DNA from 2 places in the Pyramidobacter piscolens W5455 genome. Region 2 is predicted to be linked to the other one. Evidence: riboswitches for the same ligand, from Rfam matches in the RefSeq annotation. Region 2 holds a riboswitch; the other holds the start of a gene.

Region 1 (8,073 bases), on a different contig from region 2:
CCGTCAGACAGATCCTTGTGCATGAACAGACGGGCACGGTTGTACTGGAAGCCGTCGTCCATCACGCCGGAACCGCCGTCGTTATCCCAACCGTGATAGTCGAAGCGCAGCTGCCCCCAGATCCTCAGGCCGCCGAGGCCCTTCTCAAGCGCGGAGAGGCGGCTGTCGAAGCCGTCCACTTTCACGCCCAGCGCTTCCAGCTCGGGCTGGAACTCCACCACCAGCGCCTTGAGTTTCTCCAGGTCTTCGCCGCTCAGGCCGCCCGTAGCCATCATGCGCGCCACCATCGTCGCGATCTCGTAGCGGGTCATGGCGCGGTTGCCCTTGAACGTGCCGTTCGGATAACCTTCCAGGATGCCCTTCGCGCTCAGCTGCTCCACGGCGTCGTACGCCCAGTGGTTCATCGGCACGTCGCTGAACGGATTCGCGGCGAACGCGGGCGCGGCTACGGCCGCCAGCGACGCGGCGGCCACTACGGCGAGCATTTTCTTCATACTCATAAAAAATCTCCTCCTGAAACGAATGATTGGCGACGCCTTATGGCGTCTCTTCCCGGCCGAGAACGGACCGTCAGGAAAGAGTTCGCAAAAAGCTTTCGGAAGGAGTGGCCTCGTTTCCTCATTCCTCTTCGCTCTTTTCCGTCTCGTTCCTCCGAGTCTTCCCCGGACCGTGAAACCGTGTTCTCTATCGTGCAGGAAACCATCCTTTTCCATGATTTCCCTGAACGCAGTCCTACTCGCAGCTGGAAGTCTCTTTTCGTTCGAGATATTTCACGTGCTTTTTCAGCATGCGGCGTTCGGCTTTCAAGTTTCTGATGCTGGCCTTCAGACAGCGGTTTTCCACTTTCAAGCGTTCCAGCTCGCCCATGGGCGGGCTTTCCTTATGGCTGCGCCCCGTTCCGCGAAGATCGTCGAGACCGCGCTCGCCGTATTTGCGGAACTTGCTGACCCAAGAATATACCTGACCATAACTGACGCCGTACTTGCGAATGGCTTGAAGGTAGTCGGCGCCGTGATCAATGCAATAGTTCACGATCTCCAGTCGCTGCTCTTTGCTCGTCTGTTTTACCCCGCTCATGGAAATTCCTCCTCGGCTCATCGGGAAAGGCTTGCAAAAGACCGAAAATTTCTTTCCAGAATCGCTGTGGAATTTCGTCCGACGCGCGGCCTTCGTGCCCGAAAGCCGCACCGGTCCCTCTGCGAACCGGCGCTCAGCCTCGCCGTTCACAAAACAGAACTCTCAAGGCTTTCTGAAAACATTTTACGAAACCCGCGTCTTTTCTCAATGTCAGTAATTGAAAGTGACCATTTTTTGTTCACTTCTAAAAAGCTGTATAGAATTTAATGATTTTTAAACGGCGGGAACTGTCCGACCGGGCAAAGGCGTCGCCGCGCGCTTTTTGCGGCACGGGCGCCGGCGCGGCATTTTCAATGGCGCTTTTCGATTGAAAATCAGCGTCAGGCGCAAGGCCCGGTGCCGTACTCCAAGCTCAAGGGACTCGCTCCGCAGGGGACAAAAGAGCGCGGGATGCCGACGAATCCTGATTCGTCGGCATCCCGCGCTCTTTTGTCCTTCGTTTCGCCACTCCGGATGGTCATACGCTACGGCAATTCCCCGTGAGGGATCAGCGAGCGGTGGATCTTCGCCACGATCTTGCGGATCCGCCGCGGCGTCCCCGGCGCCACGCAGGGACGATGGGCGTCTTCGGGGAAGAAGACGGCGAACATGCCGCCCGTGCAGTCCAGCACCAGCCCTTCGCCGCGGAAGAACTGGATGTCGCGCTTTTCGTCGTACTCCCCAAGCGGCGTCACCCGGCCCAGCGGCGCGCAGCCGATCAGTTCGTCTCCGGCGATCGTCATCTGCACGTCCACGAACTCGCGGTGCGCCTCGAAAAGCGCCTGCTCGAGCGGCTTCGTCTCCGGCTCGTCGATGGAAAACCACGCCTTGCCGGGGATCAGCTCCGTCCTGCCGGCCGGCAAATCTTTCAGATCGGCGCGGGCCAGCTGGCGCACGGCCCAGGCGAAGACCTCGCCGAGGCCGCCGTAATTCCCCGCGTCGTCGATATGCGCGTAAATCATAGACTCCCTCTCCTTCGGATAAAAACGCCGTTTATTTGAAACTGTCGAAAAGCGCCTTCACCTCGTAGCCGGCCACCCGGCGCGAGGCGAAAGAATCGTACAGGCGCATGGACGCTTCTTCGAGCGCCGCGGGGCGCACGCCGATGCGGATCGATTCGCGCGCTTCGATGTAGGCCGACAGCTTGTCGCAAACTTCGATGACGCGGCCGTCGACGGGGTCCATCTCGTCGCGCCCCTCGGCGCCGGCGAGGTCGCGGCCGATGATGCGCACGCGGCCGTTCGTGCGGACGCGGTTTTCGAACTCGTCCATGACCATGTAGAGCACGTCGTCGCGCCACGCCGGCGGCAACAACGGGAACAGGTTCTCTTCGACGCCGCGGCGTTCCAGCTTTTTGACCAGCTCGTCGAGCCCCTTGACGGAGCGCTTCACGGGCGAAATGATGTCGCGCGTCAGCACCTCGGGCAGGTCGTGGAAGAGGCCGCCGTAAAAGTCGTTGCGCCGCCGCCGCGCGCCCGCGCCGATTTCGAGCGAGATGAGCCAGCTCAGCAGCGCGACCACGAGCAGATGGCCGAGCACCGACGTGGGCGGCAGGCGCTGGATCTGCGCCCAGCGTTTCTGGAACTGCAGCTGCCCGACGAGGCTGATCAGGTCGTTGAAGGCGCCGCCCTCCGACGAAAGGATGTCGCTCACCGCGGCCAGATCGCGGTATTTTTCGATCTCGCCCATGATCTCTTCGCGCGTTTTTTCGATGCCGTACAGCGGCTTGCTCCAATAGTAGATGAAGCCGAACTCCCAGCGCGTGGCGATATAGTGTGCGGCGCCGAGGATGCGGTCTTCGAGGCTGTCGGGCTCCGAGCCGAGATAGGCGCGGCACTGCTCGCACAGCGGATAATCGAGCGGCGACAACAGCGGCTCGAGCTGGGCGTAGACCCAATCGTTGAGCTGACGCTGCTGCGCACGGTCCTGCATGAGGCGGTGGAAGACGGGCGGCTTGATGTCGGTGACGAGCACGCGGTGCAAAAAGCTGAACGCGCCGTTGGCGATGAGCCGGTTCCAATCGACGGCGCGGCCGCGGTCCTCCTCGGCGCGGGCGATGAAATAGGCGATCATCGCCTTGTGCGCCTGCTTGTCGATCTCGGTGAACTGGGCCGTGCGCGGATGGTCGTTCCAACGCTCGATGCTCGATGCGGAAAAAATCAATTCCATCAGGCCTTTTGAAATCATGAAACGTTCGTCCCTCCTTCAGCGGGGATTCCGCACCGATTATAATGGATGGCGCCGTTTTATGACAGCCCGCCCCGTCTTCATGTATTATAATAAAGGATCTTCGAAACCGCGCTCTCTTTCCGAGGGCGAACAGGAGGTTTGACCATGAAAAAAATCATTCGGACGCTTCTGGCGTTTCTGGTGCTCGCAGTCCTGCCGCTGACGGCGGCCGCCGAGCCGCCGGTTTCCGCCGCGGAGCAGGCGGCGGAGAAATTCTTTTTGGCCCGCAACTGGAAGTCCGTCGAAACGTTGCTCGAACAGCGGGAAAAGCTCTCGCCCCGCGCCCTGTCGTTGGCGGCGAACGCGCTCTGGTACCAGTCGCGCTGGGGCGACGCTCTGGAACTGATGGAACAGATCGGCAGCCGCTATCCCAGAAGCGTCGCCCCCTATGCGAGCCTGCTCAAAGCGCTCGCGCTGGAACGCACCGAACGGCCCCATGAGGCCTATCAAGCCGGGCTGGAGCTCTACAAGGCAAAATCCACGCCGCGGCTGGCGCGCTACTACGCCATGTATCTGCTCTTCCGTCTCACCGAGAACGTCGACGAAAAGGAAAAATGGCTGCGCCGCATGGCCGACGCGACCGGCAGCGACGATCAGGGAGCGGAGATGCTGGGCGAGCTGGCGCAGCTCGGCCGCATGAAGTCCGCCGACGCGCTGCGCCTGCTCAAATTGGAGCCGCGCAACGCCGCGGCGCTCAGGATCGCCGAAAAAGCGCCTTCGTCGCTGCAGCGCAGCTACCGCCTCGGCTACGCCGCCTACCTCGCCAACCGCTACCAGGACGGCGTCAAGCACCTGAGCCAGCTCAAATGGGGCGGCGCTTACGGCGAGTCGGGGGCCTACTACCTGGCCATGTGCTATCAGCGCTTGGGGAAGCCGCAGCTGGCGGCGCCGCTTTTCGAGAAACTCGTCTTCAAAAAAGACGGCGATTACGTGGCCCGCTCGCTCTCGCGCCTGTCGCTGATGATCGGCGGCGCGGCGGAAAAAGTGGCTCTGGCCGTCATGCTCAAAGCCGCCGGCGACGAAGACCCGTTCCGCGCCGCGTCGGCGCTCTACTCGCTGGCCACCAGCCGCTGGAGCAAAGCCGAAGAAGCCCGCGACGACTACATCAAACGCTTCCCCAGCGGGACACGCGCGAACGCGCTGCTCTGGGGCAAAGGCTGGGATGCCTTCCGCCGCAAAGACTACGAGACGGCGCTGAAAATTTGGAAGCGCCCGGCCGCCCAGCCCGGCGACCTGAGCGCCGCCCGCCTGCTTTACTGGAGCGTCAGAGCGCTGAACGATCTGAACCGCGGCGCCGAAGCGGAAAAATGCGAAAAAGAACTGGGAGACGATCACGCCCTGAGCATCTACAGCTTTATGGCCTTCGACGGCGGCTCGCTCAAAATCGCCGACGCGCCGCTGCCGAAGGACCTCGCCCCCGCGCCCGCGAGCGAGCTGGAACGCTGGGGCTTCATGACCCACGCCCGCATGCTGCTGACCGGCAAAAACGACCTGCCCAGCCGGATGCGCCGCTCTCAGCTGGCCCGCTGGCTCGGCCTCGAGGGGCAGGCGTACGCCGACCTGCACGGCGCCATCGAGAGCAAACTGAAAGGGCGCGAGATTCCCCGCCCCCTGCTGGAGCTCGTCTACCCGCGCCCCTATCGCGCCGCCGTCGAAGCGCAGGCCGAAAAGTTCGGCGTCGATCCGCTCCTGGTCTGGTCGATCATGAAGCAGGAAAGCTCGTTCGACCCCCGCGCCACCAGCTGGGTGGGCGCGGCCGGGCTGATGCAGCTCATGCCGGCCACGGCCGCCGCGGAAGCCAAAAAGATCGGCCTGAAAAAGTACAGTTCCTACAAGCCTGCCGACAACATCGCCATGGGGACCTCGCACATCGGCGGCCTGATCGCCCGTTTCGAGCGCCTCGACTGGGCCGTATCGGCCTACAACGCCGGCGGCGGTAACGTGAACAAATGGAACGCCGAACGCGGCGACTGGGAGCAGGACGCCTGGATGGAAAGCGTCCCCTTCCGCGAGACCAACGATTACGTCAAAAAAGTCCTCGGCAACTACGAAGTGTACAAAAAGCTCTACGGCGACTTCTACGCCGCGGAAAAAGCAAAGCGCGCCGCCGTCCAAAAAGCGGCGGCCGGCGATCAGGCGCCGCCCGTCCATGAATGAGAACGTCTGCTGGGTCGCGGGGGCCGGCGAGTTTTACGCCCCCGCTTTCGCGCCCCTGCCCGGCGATTACGTGATCGCCGCCGACGGCGGCTATGAAGCGCTGCGCCGCCTCGGCGCGCCGATCGACATGGCGCTGGGCGATTTCGACTCGCTGGGCTATGTGCCCGAACACCGCAACGTCGTGCGCTGCAATCCCGTCAAGGACGACACCGACATGACGCTCGCCGTCAAGGAAGGCCTGGGACGCGGCTACAAGCGCTTCGCGCTGCTGGGCGGCCTCGGCGGACGATTGGCGCATACGCTCGCCAACTTGCAGACGCTGATGTATCTCTCGCGTCGCGGCGCGCGCGGTTTTCTGATCGGAAAAAACGAGATCGCCACGGCGCTGACCGACGGCGAGCTGCGCTTCAGCGCCGCGCACCGCGGTTACCTCTCGCTGTTCTGCCTGAGCGAACCGGCCTGCGGCGTCACGCTGCGGGGCCTCAAATACGAACTGACGGACGCCGCGCTGGAAAGTTCCGTCGCTCTCGGCGTCAGCAACGAATTCACCGGCCGGGAAAGCTCCGTCGCCGTCGCCCGCGGCACGCTCGTCGTCCTGTGGCAGGACGGCCGCCTGGAAGAAGCGCTGCGCACTTGACGCGGGCGCCGCAGGAACTATAATTTCAAACGGGAACTTCATCACGCAGGGGAGCCCGCACAGACGGGCTGGGAGGAGGCCGCGCGGCCTCGACCCTTTGAACCTGATACGGGATCATGCCGGCGAAGGAAGCGCTTTCTGAAAAGGACGAGGGAGAGCCGGCACGCCGGTTTTCCCTCGTCCTTTATCTGCGGCGGAAACCGTCCCCGCGGCGAACGCCTCCAGTGAACACATCTGACGAAAGAAGGGAAACTCATGAACTGCCCAAGAGAATCGCTGCGCCTCTACGCCGTCACCGACCGCCACTGGCTGGGCGCAAAGACGCTGGCCCAGGCCGTGGAAGAAGCGCTGCGCGGCGGCGCCACGATGGTGCAGCTGCGCGAGAAAAACCTGGACCACGACCGTTTCCTGGCCGAAGCCCTGGCGATCAAATCCGTCGCGAAAAGGTACGGCGCGCCGCTGATCATCAACGACCGCGTCGAGATCGCCCTGGCCTGCGACGCCGACGGCGTCCATCTCGGACAGGACGACGCGGATCCGCGCGCGGCACGCCTGCGACTTGGCCCGCGCAAAATCATCGGCGTCTCGGCCCACAGCGCGGCGGAAGCCGTCGCCGCCGAACGGGACGGCGCCGATTACCTCGGCTCGGGGGCGTTGTTTCCGACCGACACCAAGGACAACGCCGCCGCGCTGCCGCTGGGCGAGCTGAAACGCATCGCCGCCGCCGTCTCCATTCCCGTCGTGGGCATCGGCGGCGTCACGGCGGACAACATGCCGCAGCTGAAAGGCACGGGGCTGTGCGGCGCGGCCGTCGTCTCGGCGCTCTTCGCCGCGCCCGACGTCGAAGCGTCGGCGCGCCGCCTGCGCCGACTCGCCGACGAAATTTTCGGCGCCTGAAATTTTTTCGCAAAGGAGTCTTTCCGATGGTATACAAAGTTCTCACGATCGCCGGTTCCGACTGTTCCGGCGGCGCCGGCGTCCAGGCCGACCTCAAGACCATGATCGCCCACAAAGTGTACGGCATGAGCGCGATCACGGCGCTGACCGCCCAGAACACCACGGGCGTCTTCGGCGTGCTCGAAGCTTCGCCGGAATTCGTGGCGCAGCAGATCGACTGCGTTTTCGACGACATCCGCCCCGACGCCGTGAAAATCGGCATGGTGTCCAGCGCCGCCATCATCTCGGCCATCGCCGCCCGGCTGAAGAAGTTCGACGCGCGCAACATCGTCGTCGATCCCGTTATGGTCGCCACCAGCGGCTCGCGCCTGCTCGACGAAGACGCGACCGCCGCGCTGCGGGGCGAGCTGCTGCCATTGGGAACGGTGATCACGCCCAACATTCCCGAGGCGGAAGCGCTCTGCGGCTTCGCCATCGTCGATCACGGCGACATGGAACGGGCGGCGCGGCGCCTCGCCTCCGGCTTGGGCGGCGCCGTGCTGATCAAGGGCGGCCATCTGACCGACTGCGCCGACGACCTGCTCCTCAGCGAAGGACGCCTCGTCTGGCTGAATTCGCCGCGCCTGGACAATCCCAACACGCACGGCACGGGCTGCACGCTCTCGTCGGCCATCGCCTGTAATCTCGCCATGGGCCGCAGCGTCGAAGAAAGCGTGCGCCGCGCCAAAGCTTACGTCACCGGCGCGCTGCGGGCCGGGCTGAATCTCGGCCGCGGTTCGGGACCGCTCGACCACGGCTGGGCCATCAGAGAAGCGGACTGATACCGGATCTCACGTTGACACCGTGAGGCGCCATTGTTATAATTCCCCAAAATCGCATAAAAAATTTTTAATAACCAAGAAACGTCCGTCAAAAGCTGACGGTATCATACAAACAAGGCGAGGTGTTTGCGCATGTCGTTATGGATCCGCAATGCGGCGATCGCCACCATGGACCGCGAAAACCCGGCCGCCGAAGCGGCGGTCGTCGTCGGGGAT
Region 2 (8,073 bases):
CGTGAGTTTCATGTTCATGTTTGTGGCCATGGGGCTGGGCAACGCGCCCAACGGGCAATACCTTGCTCCGGTGACGCGGGAGTTCGGTCTGAGCCGGGCCGATTTTTCCCTGACCTTCAGCATGAGATATTTGTTCACGACGATTTTCAATCTGCTGTGGGTGAAAATTTTTACGAAAATCGGCATCCGCCTGATGGTCGGCGTCGGCTTTCTGATCCTTGCAACGGCGTTTTTCATCTTTTCGTCTTCCAGTACGCTGCCCGGGTTTTACGTCGGCGGCATCCTGCAGGGCGCCGCGCTGGCCCTGTGCATCAGCGCGTCCTGCTCTTATCTGGTGGACCACTGGTTCGCGGAACGCAAGGGCACCGTGCTGGGCGTTGTCTTTGCCGCCAGCGGCATCGGCGGCGCTCTCGGCAACGTGCTCGTGGCGCGCTGGATCGCGCGGAGCGGCTGGCGTTTTTCCTACCGGTTGACTTCGTTCCTGATCCTCGGGCTCGGGCTCGGCCTGACGTCGTTCGTGCGCACGCGCCGCGCGCCGGAAAACGCCGCTTTGGAAAGGGCGCGTGCAGAGCCCTCCGGCGGCGGACCGTCGCTTGCGGAGTTACGCCGCACGAGTCGTTTTTACGCGCTGTTCGCGATCGTGTTCGTGCTTGGCTGGCTGTGCAATCCTGTCTACACGGTCGCTCCCGCGCATCTCGTGGACCGCGGTTTCGATCCCGTCTTCGCCGGGCAGATGACGGGGCTGATGTTCATCGCGCTGGGCGCGGCCAAGATTCTCTGGGGCGCGCTGTACGACCGCTTCGGGCTCCGTCCTGTGTTTCTGACGAGCTGCGCCTGCGGCATCGCCGCGCTGCTGACGCTTGCCCGCGCCTCAAGCGAGCTTTCCGCCGTCGCGTTCGCCGTGCTGCTGGGCTTTGCCATGCCGGTGGAAACGATTATTGTGCCGCTGCTGGTGATGAACCTTCTGGGGGCTCGGGCGTACGCCGCCATGATCGGCGTTTTCTTCGCGCTCATGTCCGCCGGCATCGCCGTCGGTAACCCGCTGATCAATTTCGGTTACAGTCTCGCCGGCAGTTACTCGCCCGTGCTGGCCCTCTACGCCGGGCTCTTCGCGCTCTGCGCGGCGCTGTATCTGTGGTGCGAACGCGAGGCGAAACGTTTTGAGAAAAGGACCCGCTGAAAAGCCGCGGCAGGAAAAACCGGAAACAGCCGCTCCGTTTCCGGATTTTTCTTGTTCATGCGCCACGGCGTCGTGAAGGTGGAAACGATGAAAAGAATTTTCTTGCTTTTGGTCCTGGCGCTGGCGGCGCGTTCCGCTTCCGCCTTCGAAGACGCGAGGCAGAACGCTGCCGCCGATCTGATGCGCCGCTGCGAGACGGTGCTGTGGGAAGAAAAGTTGAAGCGCGTGCCCGATTTCGACGTGCGCCTCGATCCCGATCACACCGGTTTGGTGGGCGAGGAGTTCACCGCGCTGGCCACGACCCCAGGCAGCTGGCACGACAAGCGCGCGGCCGCCCAGCCGGAAATGGCCGGGGCCGTGGCCGGCTATCTGATCCGCGCCGGCGTCAAAGAGGGGGACTGGATCGGCATCAACGCCACCAGTTCTTACCCCGGTTTCACGATGGCTGCGCTCTGCGCTGCGCGAACGCTGAAACTGAACACGGTCTTCGTGCTCTCCTACGGCGCTTCCATGTACGGCGGCACGCTGCCGCGGTTTACCGTGCCGGTGATGCTCGACGCGCTGCGCGAACGCGGCGTCGTGGACGTGAAGATCGACGCGCTGACGCCGGGCGGCGTGGACGACCGCATGCGCCGGAACGTTCTCGACGAGGACGTGCTGCCGCTCGTGCGCCGGCTCATGGGCGAGCGCCGCGAAACCTGCATGATCCCGGCGGACCTCCGCATGTCCATGGCTTTCCGGCAGATGCTCTTCGCTGCAAAGCCCATCAAAGCCTTCGTCAGCTGCGGAGGTTCGTGGCTGAGCCTTGGCCGCAGCATGGAGGAAGGCGCCGTTCTGCCTCACGGGCTGATCATGCCGCCATGGCCCGTGAAGCCGAAGACGTGGGATCGCGGTCTGATCATGGATTTCCTCGAAAAAGGCGTGCCCTGCATCCATCTGCTGTTCACCAAAGGCGTGTGCCGCGATTGGAATCTGCCCCACGGCACGGGGCCCGAGCCTAATTTTTGATGTTGATCTTCATTGAAAATCAACATCAGTAGGGGATCGGGGCGGAAACGAGCGTGAAGATGCGGAGAAAAACGGAAAAACGGGAGACGAACGGAATGTTCCACGTGGAACATTCCGCATGAAAAAAGCCTGTCGATCGCGTATCGCGCGACCGACAGGCTTTTTGTTATAAAGCGCGCTGACTGAAAAGCGTGGTCCGGTTTTGGGGAAAATCGCAAAAACAAGCGGACGCCCTTTTTCAATGAGGTCCCCTGATCGAAAAGCGGTGCTACATCGAGCGTTCGTTTTCTTCGCGTGCTGCGGCGGCCTGCAGCACTTCCGGCGAATTTTCCTTGACGCCGTGTTTTTCCGCATACCCCGTAAGAATCAACGTCAACGCGCCGTCGCCGGTGACGTTGCACGCCGTGCCGAAGGAATCCTGCAATGCAAAAATCGTGAGCATCAGCGCCGTTCCCGTGTCGTCGAAGCCGATCACGCTCGTGATCAGTCCAAGGGACGCCATGACAGTGCCGCCGGGCACGCCGGGAGCGCCGATCGCGAAAACGCCGAGGAGCAGGCAGAAAAGGATCATCTTTTCAACTGAAGGGAATCCTCCGTAAAGCATTTTGGAAACGGCCATCACGAAGAACGTTTCCGTCAGTACGGAACCGCAGAGATGGATGTTGGCAAAAAGCGGAATGCCGAAGCTCACCAGATCGTCTCTTAAAGGAGGCTCGGACTTCTGCGCGCACTTCAGCGCCACCGAGAGCGTCGCCGCGGAAGACATCGTGCCGATCGCGGTCATGTACGCAGGCCCGTAGTTCTTGACGATGTCCAGCGGATTCTTTCCGGAATAGGCGCCGGCGATGGAATACAACAGCGTCAGCCAGATATAGTGGCCGATGATGACAAGGACGATGATGATCAGGAAGATCGGCAGCTGCTTGGTAATGCTCCCCTCATAGGAAAGCGTGCAGAAGGTCGTTCCGATCAGGACCGGAAGCAACGGGATGACGAATTTGGTGACGATGCTCAGGACGATCGCCTGGAACTCCTCCAGGACATTCGTAATGTACTTGCTGGAATTCCACGCCGCCGCCAGACCCACCAGAACCGAGAAGAACAGCGCGGACATGACGGACATGATCTGCGGGATGTTCAACGTAAACACGGGCTGCGGCAAGGCTTTGAGACCGTCTACGTTGGGGCTGATGGAGAGATGCGGCAGGATTATGTAACCGCTGCCGGTGGCGAAAAACGCGGCGCCGATGGAGGAAACGTAGGCGAGGCAAATGGCAAGCAGCAGCATTTTGGAGGCGTTGCCGCCGAGCCGCGTGATCGAAGGGGCGATAAATCCGATGATGATGAGAGGAACGCAGAAATTGATAAACTGAGCGACGACGTACTTTACGCAGACGATAACGTTGAGAACGACTCCGCTGAGCGGACTCGTATCGGTGACGTGAAGCGCCAGCCCCAAAACGATGCCGACTGCCAACGCGCAGATCAGTTTGAACGGCAGGGTGTGAACGAAGCCTTTCTTCTCCATTTTTCGTGCCCTCCTGGAATTTAAATTTAATTATACTGGTTATTATTGATTATTGCAGAAATGAAGATAAATTGCAACGCCGAATTTCTTGGATTTTGGCGTTTTTATGGTCGGCATGTGCGTTCGCCCTGTCCTTTCGCCGCTTCTCCGCGGTTGATTTGTTCGCGGTCTTATAACCGTTTCTTGATCAAAAAGCCGAATACGAGGGCGCTGCGAGGGAGTTCAGTCGCTCAGGACTGCCCCGCAGCGCCCAGAAAACTATGTTAACACTTTCTATCAAGAATTAGTATTATTGATGCGTGCCGTCGGCGCTGTAAATATCGCGGTAGCGGGGCATGGCGGCGATCGCTCCCTGCTTTTCGCAGACGCGGGCGGCGACGGCCGACGCGCTGGAGCCGACCCAGCGCGCCTGTTCGGCGGTCAGCTCGTCCCAGGCGGTGGCGTCGGGCAGGCTGAAGAGGCCGCGCAGCAATCCGGCGGCGTAGCCGTCGCCGCAGCCGGTCGTGTCGGCAACGGCGACGGAGTAAGCGAAGAGACGTTCGCAGACCTGTCCCGAAGCGATCAGCGAACCCTGCACGCCGGCGGTGAGCACGGTGAGCGCGCCGCGGCGGGCTTGGTGCATGGCGGCGAAGCTGTCGTTGACGTCCTCGCCGGGGAAGAACCATTCGATATCGTCGCGGCTGAACTTGACGAGCTGCGGGCGGATCATGAATTTCAACGCCCGTTCGCAGAACGCCGTCTTGTCGGCGATCAGCGCGGGACGGACGTTGAGGTCGAACGACACGGGGACGGCGGCGTCGTAAAATTTTTCCGCCAGCCGCTCCTGCGCGGACGCGCCCGGTTCGGAGGCGAGCATGACGCCGCCGCAGTGCAGGCCGCTGAAGTCGTTCGGATCGATCTCTTCCACGTCGTCCGGCGTCACGGCTTCGTCGGCGCAGCCCGCGCGGCGGAAGGCGAAAATCGGCTGTCCCTTCGCGTCGAGGCGCACTTCCGCGGCGGCAGTGGCGCGGTCTTTTTTGTAGAAGGCGAAGCGGTGAGCGATGTGTTCGCGGTTCAGCAGGCGCAGCAGGGCGCGCCCTTCCTCGTCGCCGCCGATGCCGCCGCCGAAAGCCGCCGGCAGGCCGAGACGCGCCGCGCCGACGGCCGCGTTGAGCACGGAGCCGCCGGGCAGCGAGCTTTGCAGTTCGCCCGCGGCGTCGCAAAACTGGTCCATCAGCGCTTCTCCAAAGAACAGAACTGGTTTCATGGTCTTTTTCTCCTTTTTCGCCGCCCGGGCGGCGCGTTCGTTTTCACAAGTCTACCATAGCCGGGCGCCTTTCGGCGAGACGGCCTTGACGCGCCCGGCCGGAACGATGATAATAAAAGCAGGAACCGGGGGCGTCGGCGTATCCGGCTGAGAGGAGACGAAACGGTCTCGACCCTTGGAACCTGATCCGGTTCATACCGGTGCAGGGAAGGTGCGGGGTTTCCCCGTCCCCTGTAAATCTTTTGATTTTACGGGAGGTCTTTTCGATGTATCAACGCAGCAAAACGCAGTCGGTGGTAGAGGCGGCGCTGTGCATTGCGCTGGCGGTGGTGTTCTCGCGGCTGAGGCTGTTCCGTCTGCCTCAGGGCGGTTCGGTGACGCTGGAGATCGTGCCGCTTCTGGTCTACGCGATGCGCTGGGGACTGCTGAAAGGGATCGGCGCTGGCGCCGTGGCCGGCCTTTTGCAGTACGTGATGGGCGGCTACGTGGTTCATCCCGTGCAGGGGCTGCTCGATTATCCGCTGGCCTACGCGGCGCTGGGACTGGCCGCCTTGGGCGGAGAGCACGTCTTCGTAGGCATCCTCGTCGCCGTGGCGGCGCGGATCGTCTGTCACGTGGCGTCGGGCGTGGTGTTCTTCGCGTCCTACGCGCCGGCCGGCACGCATCCGCTGGTCTACTCGCTGCTGTACAACGGCAGCTTCATGGCCGCCAACATGGTGATCGCGCTGATCCTGGTGCCGCTGATTTTGGCGCGGCTGAAAAAATTCTGAGCGATACGGAGGTGCGCCGTCGTGAAAAGGAACCGTTTTCTGGAAGCCGCGCTGGGCGCTCTGCTGGCGCTGGCTTTGGCGGGCGCGCCTGTTCGGGCGTCCGTGGAGAGCGCGCTCGAAGCGTGCCGCGCCGAAAACGGCCTGCTGCCCGACCAGCCCGGCGGCGGCACCTATTCGTCGGAAGTCGTTGTGCGCGAGCTGCGCCTGCGGCTGCTGCAGAATGACCACGAGCGCTTCGAGGCGCTCTACCGCCTGACGGCGAAACACTTCCAGTCGCCGCTGATGCTACTGTACCGCCAGCTGGACGCTTCGCTGAAGCCGGTGGCGTGCGAGAATCTCACCGCGACGGACCTGCAGTTCTGCCGCGTGCTGCTCGACGCGGCGGAGCGATGGAACGAACCGCGCTACCGCGAACGCGCGCTGAAAACGGCCGGGCGTATGCTGCGCTTCAACGTCTACCGCAGCGTGCTGATCAACGGCGCTTCCTGGAAAGAACGGAGATCGGGCATTTTCAGCATTTACGAGCCGAGCCACCGCCTCAGTCTCGGCGCCGTCGACGTGAAAGCGCTGCAGCAGCTGCAAAGTTTTTCTTCCCAATGGGAGCCGGTGGCGCAGCGCTGCCTCGGCATCCTGTTGGCGGGAAGCGGCGCGCAGACGCTGCGTCTGTCCTACGACGTGGACAAGCGCAGCTACGTCGACAGCCAGGACGGTTCTCTCGAGGCGCTGCTGATCATGGCCAATCTTGTGGACGGCGGCCTTGTGCCGCTCCATTCCATGGACCGGCTGGTGGAAAAACTGCGTCTCGAGCCGGAATTTCTCGTGACGGGCGCGCAGGCGTCGCTGGCGGCCGCGTCGCTGGGCGCTTACGTGCTGGCTCAGACGGGACGCGCGGCGGAATCGCGTCAGGTCTTTCTGCTTCTCGAAGAACGTTTCGGCGCCGGCGGGGCGCTGCTGCGCGCCCCCGGTCAGGAGCCCTCGGTCCTGCACAACCTTATGTATCTGATCGTGCGCGAGATCCTCGAGCCGAAAAGAAAAGCGGAGAACCGCTGAACGGGAAGCTTTTCCGAAAAAGAAAAACAAGGGCGGACAGCTGGGGGAATTCGGCCGTCCGCCCTTGTTTTTGCCGCAGAAGACGGTTCGCATGATGGTATAATGGCGAAAAATCGCGGCCGTTCAGGCCGATCTTCGAGGAGTCCGATCATGAAACAGGAACGACACTATCCGCGCTTCGCTGTCACTGTCAAGGCGGAACGCAGCGTCAAAAGCGGGCATCCGTGGGTCTACGGCGAAGAAGTCGCGGACGTTCGGGGGCAGTACGCTCCCGGCGACCTTGTGGACGTGGTGAGCCGCGGCGGGGCGTACCTCGGCACGGGATTCGTCAACGACCATTCCAAGATCCGCGTGCGCCTTATCTCCGCCAACGCCAACGACCGCTTCGACGCCGCCTTTTTCGAGCGCCGCCTGCGCTACGCGCTGAACTACCGTAAAGCGGTGATGGGCGGTCAGTACGACTGCTGCCGCCTGCTCTTCGGCGACGCCGACGGCTTTCCCGGTCTGACCGTGGACCGCTTCGGCGACGTGCTCGTGGCCGAAGTGCTGTCGCTCGGCATGGACAAGTTGAAAGAGTTGCTGTTTCCCATGCTGGTGCGGCTGCTGCGCGAGGACGGGCAGGAAATCAGCGGCCTGTACGAGCGCAACGACGCCGCCATCCGCGATCTCGAGGGGCTGCCGCGGCACAGCGGCGAGTTCGCCATGGACGGCTGCTCGCTGGCGGGGCGGCGCACGGCGCGCATCTGCGAGAACGGCGTGCTCTACGACGTCAATTTCGTGGAGGGGCAGAAGACGGGCTTCTTCCTCGACCAGAAGTTCAACCGCGCCGCGGCGGCCCGCTTGTGCGCCGGTCTGGACGTGCTGGACTGTTTCACCCACACCGGCTCGTTCGCGCTCAACGCCGTCAGGGGCGGCGCGGCGCACGTCACCGCCGTGGACGTCTCCGCAGGCGCTCTGGAGATGGCGCGCCACAACGCCGCGCTGAACGGCTGTCTCGGAAAGATGGACTTTATCGCCGCCGACGTCTTCGACCTCCTGAGCGATATGGCTTCCCGCGGCCGCGGCGAGTACGGCATGATCATTCTCGACCCGCCCGCGTTCGCCAAATCGCGCCGCAGCGTGCGCGACGCCGCCCGCGGCTACAAGGAGATCAACCTCAAGGCCATGAAGCTGCTGCCCCGCGGCGGTTATCTCGCGACGGCTTCGTGCTCGCACTTCATGACCGGCGATCTGTTCCGGCAGACGCTCGCCGCCGCGGCCGCCGACGCCAAGGTCAGCCTGCGCCAGATCG

The links. A riboswitch is a leader RNA that binds a small molecule or an ion and turns the genes downstream of it on or off. The one in region 2 is predicted to bind thiamine pyrophosphate.
Region 1: it holds a riboswitch for thiamine pyrophosphate, as region 2 does, so the genes downstream of both, thiE (thiamine phosphate synthase) here and thiT (energy-coupled thiamine transporter ThiT) in region 2, are expected to answer to the same signal.

What each region holds. Positions count from the first base shown of each region.
Region 1 is NZ_ADFP01000086.1:6,172-14,244, forward strand. Features, by position in the region: gene HMPREF7215_RS07695 (porin) at 1-500, opposite strand, end outside; gene HMPREF7215_RS07700 (helix-turn-helix domain-containing protein) at 733-1,077, opposite strand; gene HMPREF7215_RS07705 (NanQ anomerase/TabA/YiaL family protein) at 1,602-2,078, opposite strand; gene HMPREF7215_RS07710 (HD domain-containing protein) at 2,110-3,303, opposite strand; gene HMPREF7215_RS12465 (lytic transglycosylase domain-containing protein) at 3,451-5,502, shown strand; gene HMPREF7215_RS07720 (thiamine diphosphokinase) at 5,495-6,139, shown strand; TPP riboswitch at 6,177-6,287, shown strand; gene thiE (thiamine phosphate synthase) at 6,395-7,036, shown strand; gene thiD (bifunctional hydroxymethylpyrimidine kinase/phosphomethylpyrimidine kinase) at 7,063-7,857, shown strand; gene HMPREF7215_RS07735 (amidohydrolase) at 7,990-8,073, shown strand, end outside.
Region 2 is NZ_ADFP01000044.1:17,514-25,586, forward strand. Features, by position in the region: gene HMPREF7215_RS03105 (MFS transporter) at 1-1,180, shown strand, start outside; gene pgsW (poly-gamma-glutamate system protein) at 1,268-2,188, shown strand; gene HMPREF7215_RS03115 (dicarboxylate/amino acid:cation symporter) at 2,457-3,716, opposite strand; gene HMPREF7215_RS03120 (PfkB family carbohydrate kinase) at 4,006-4,962, opposite strand; TPP riboswitch at 5,080-5,189, shown strand; gene thiT (energy-coupled thiamine transporter ThiT) at 5,229-5,732, shown strand; gene HMPREF7215_RS03130 (hypothetical protein) at 5,754-6,782, shown strand; gene HMPREF7215_RS03135 (class I SAM-dependent rRNA methyltransferase) at 6,933-8,073, shown strand, end outside.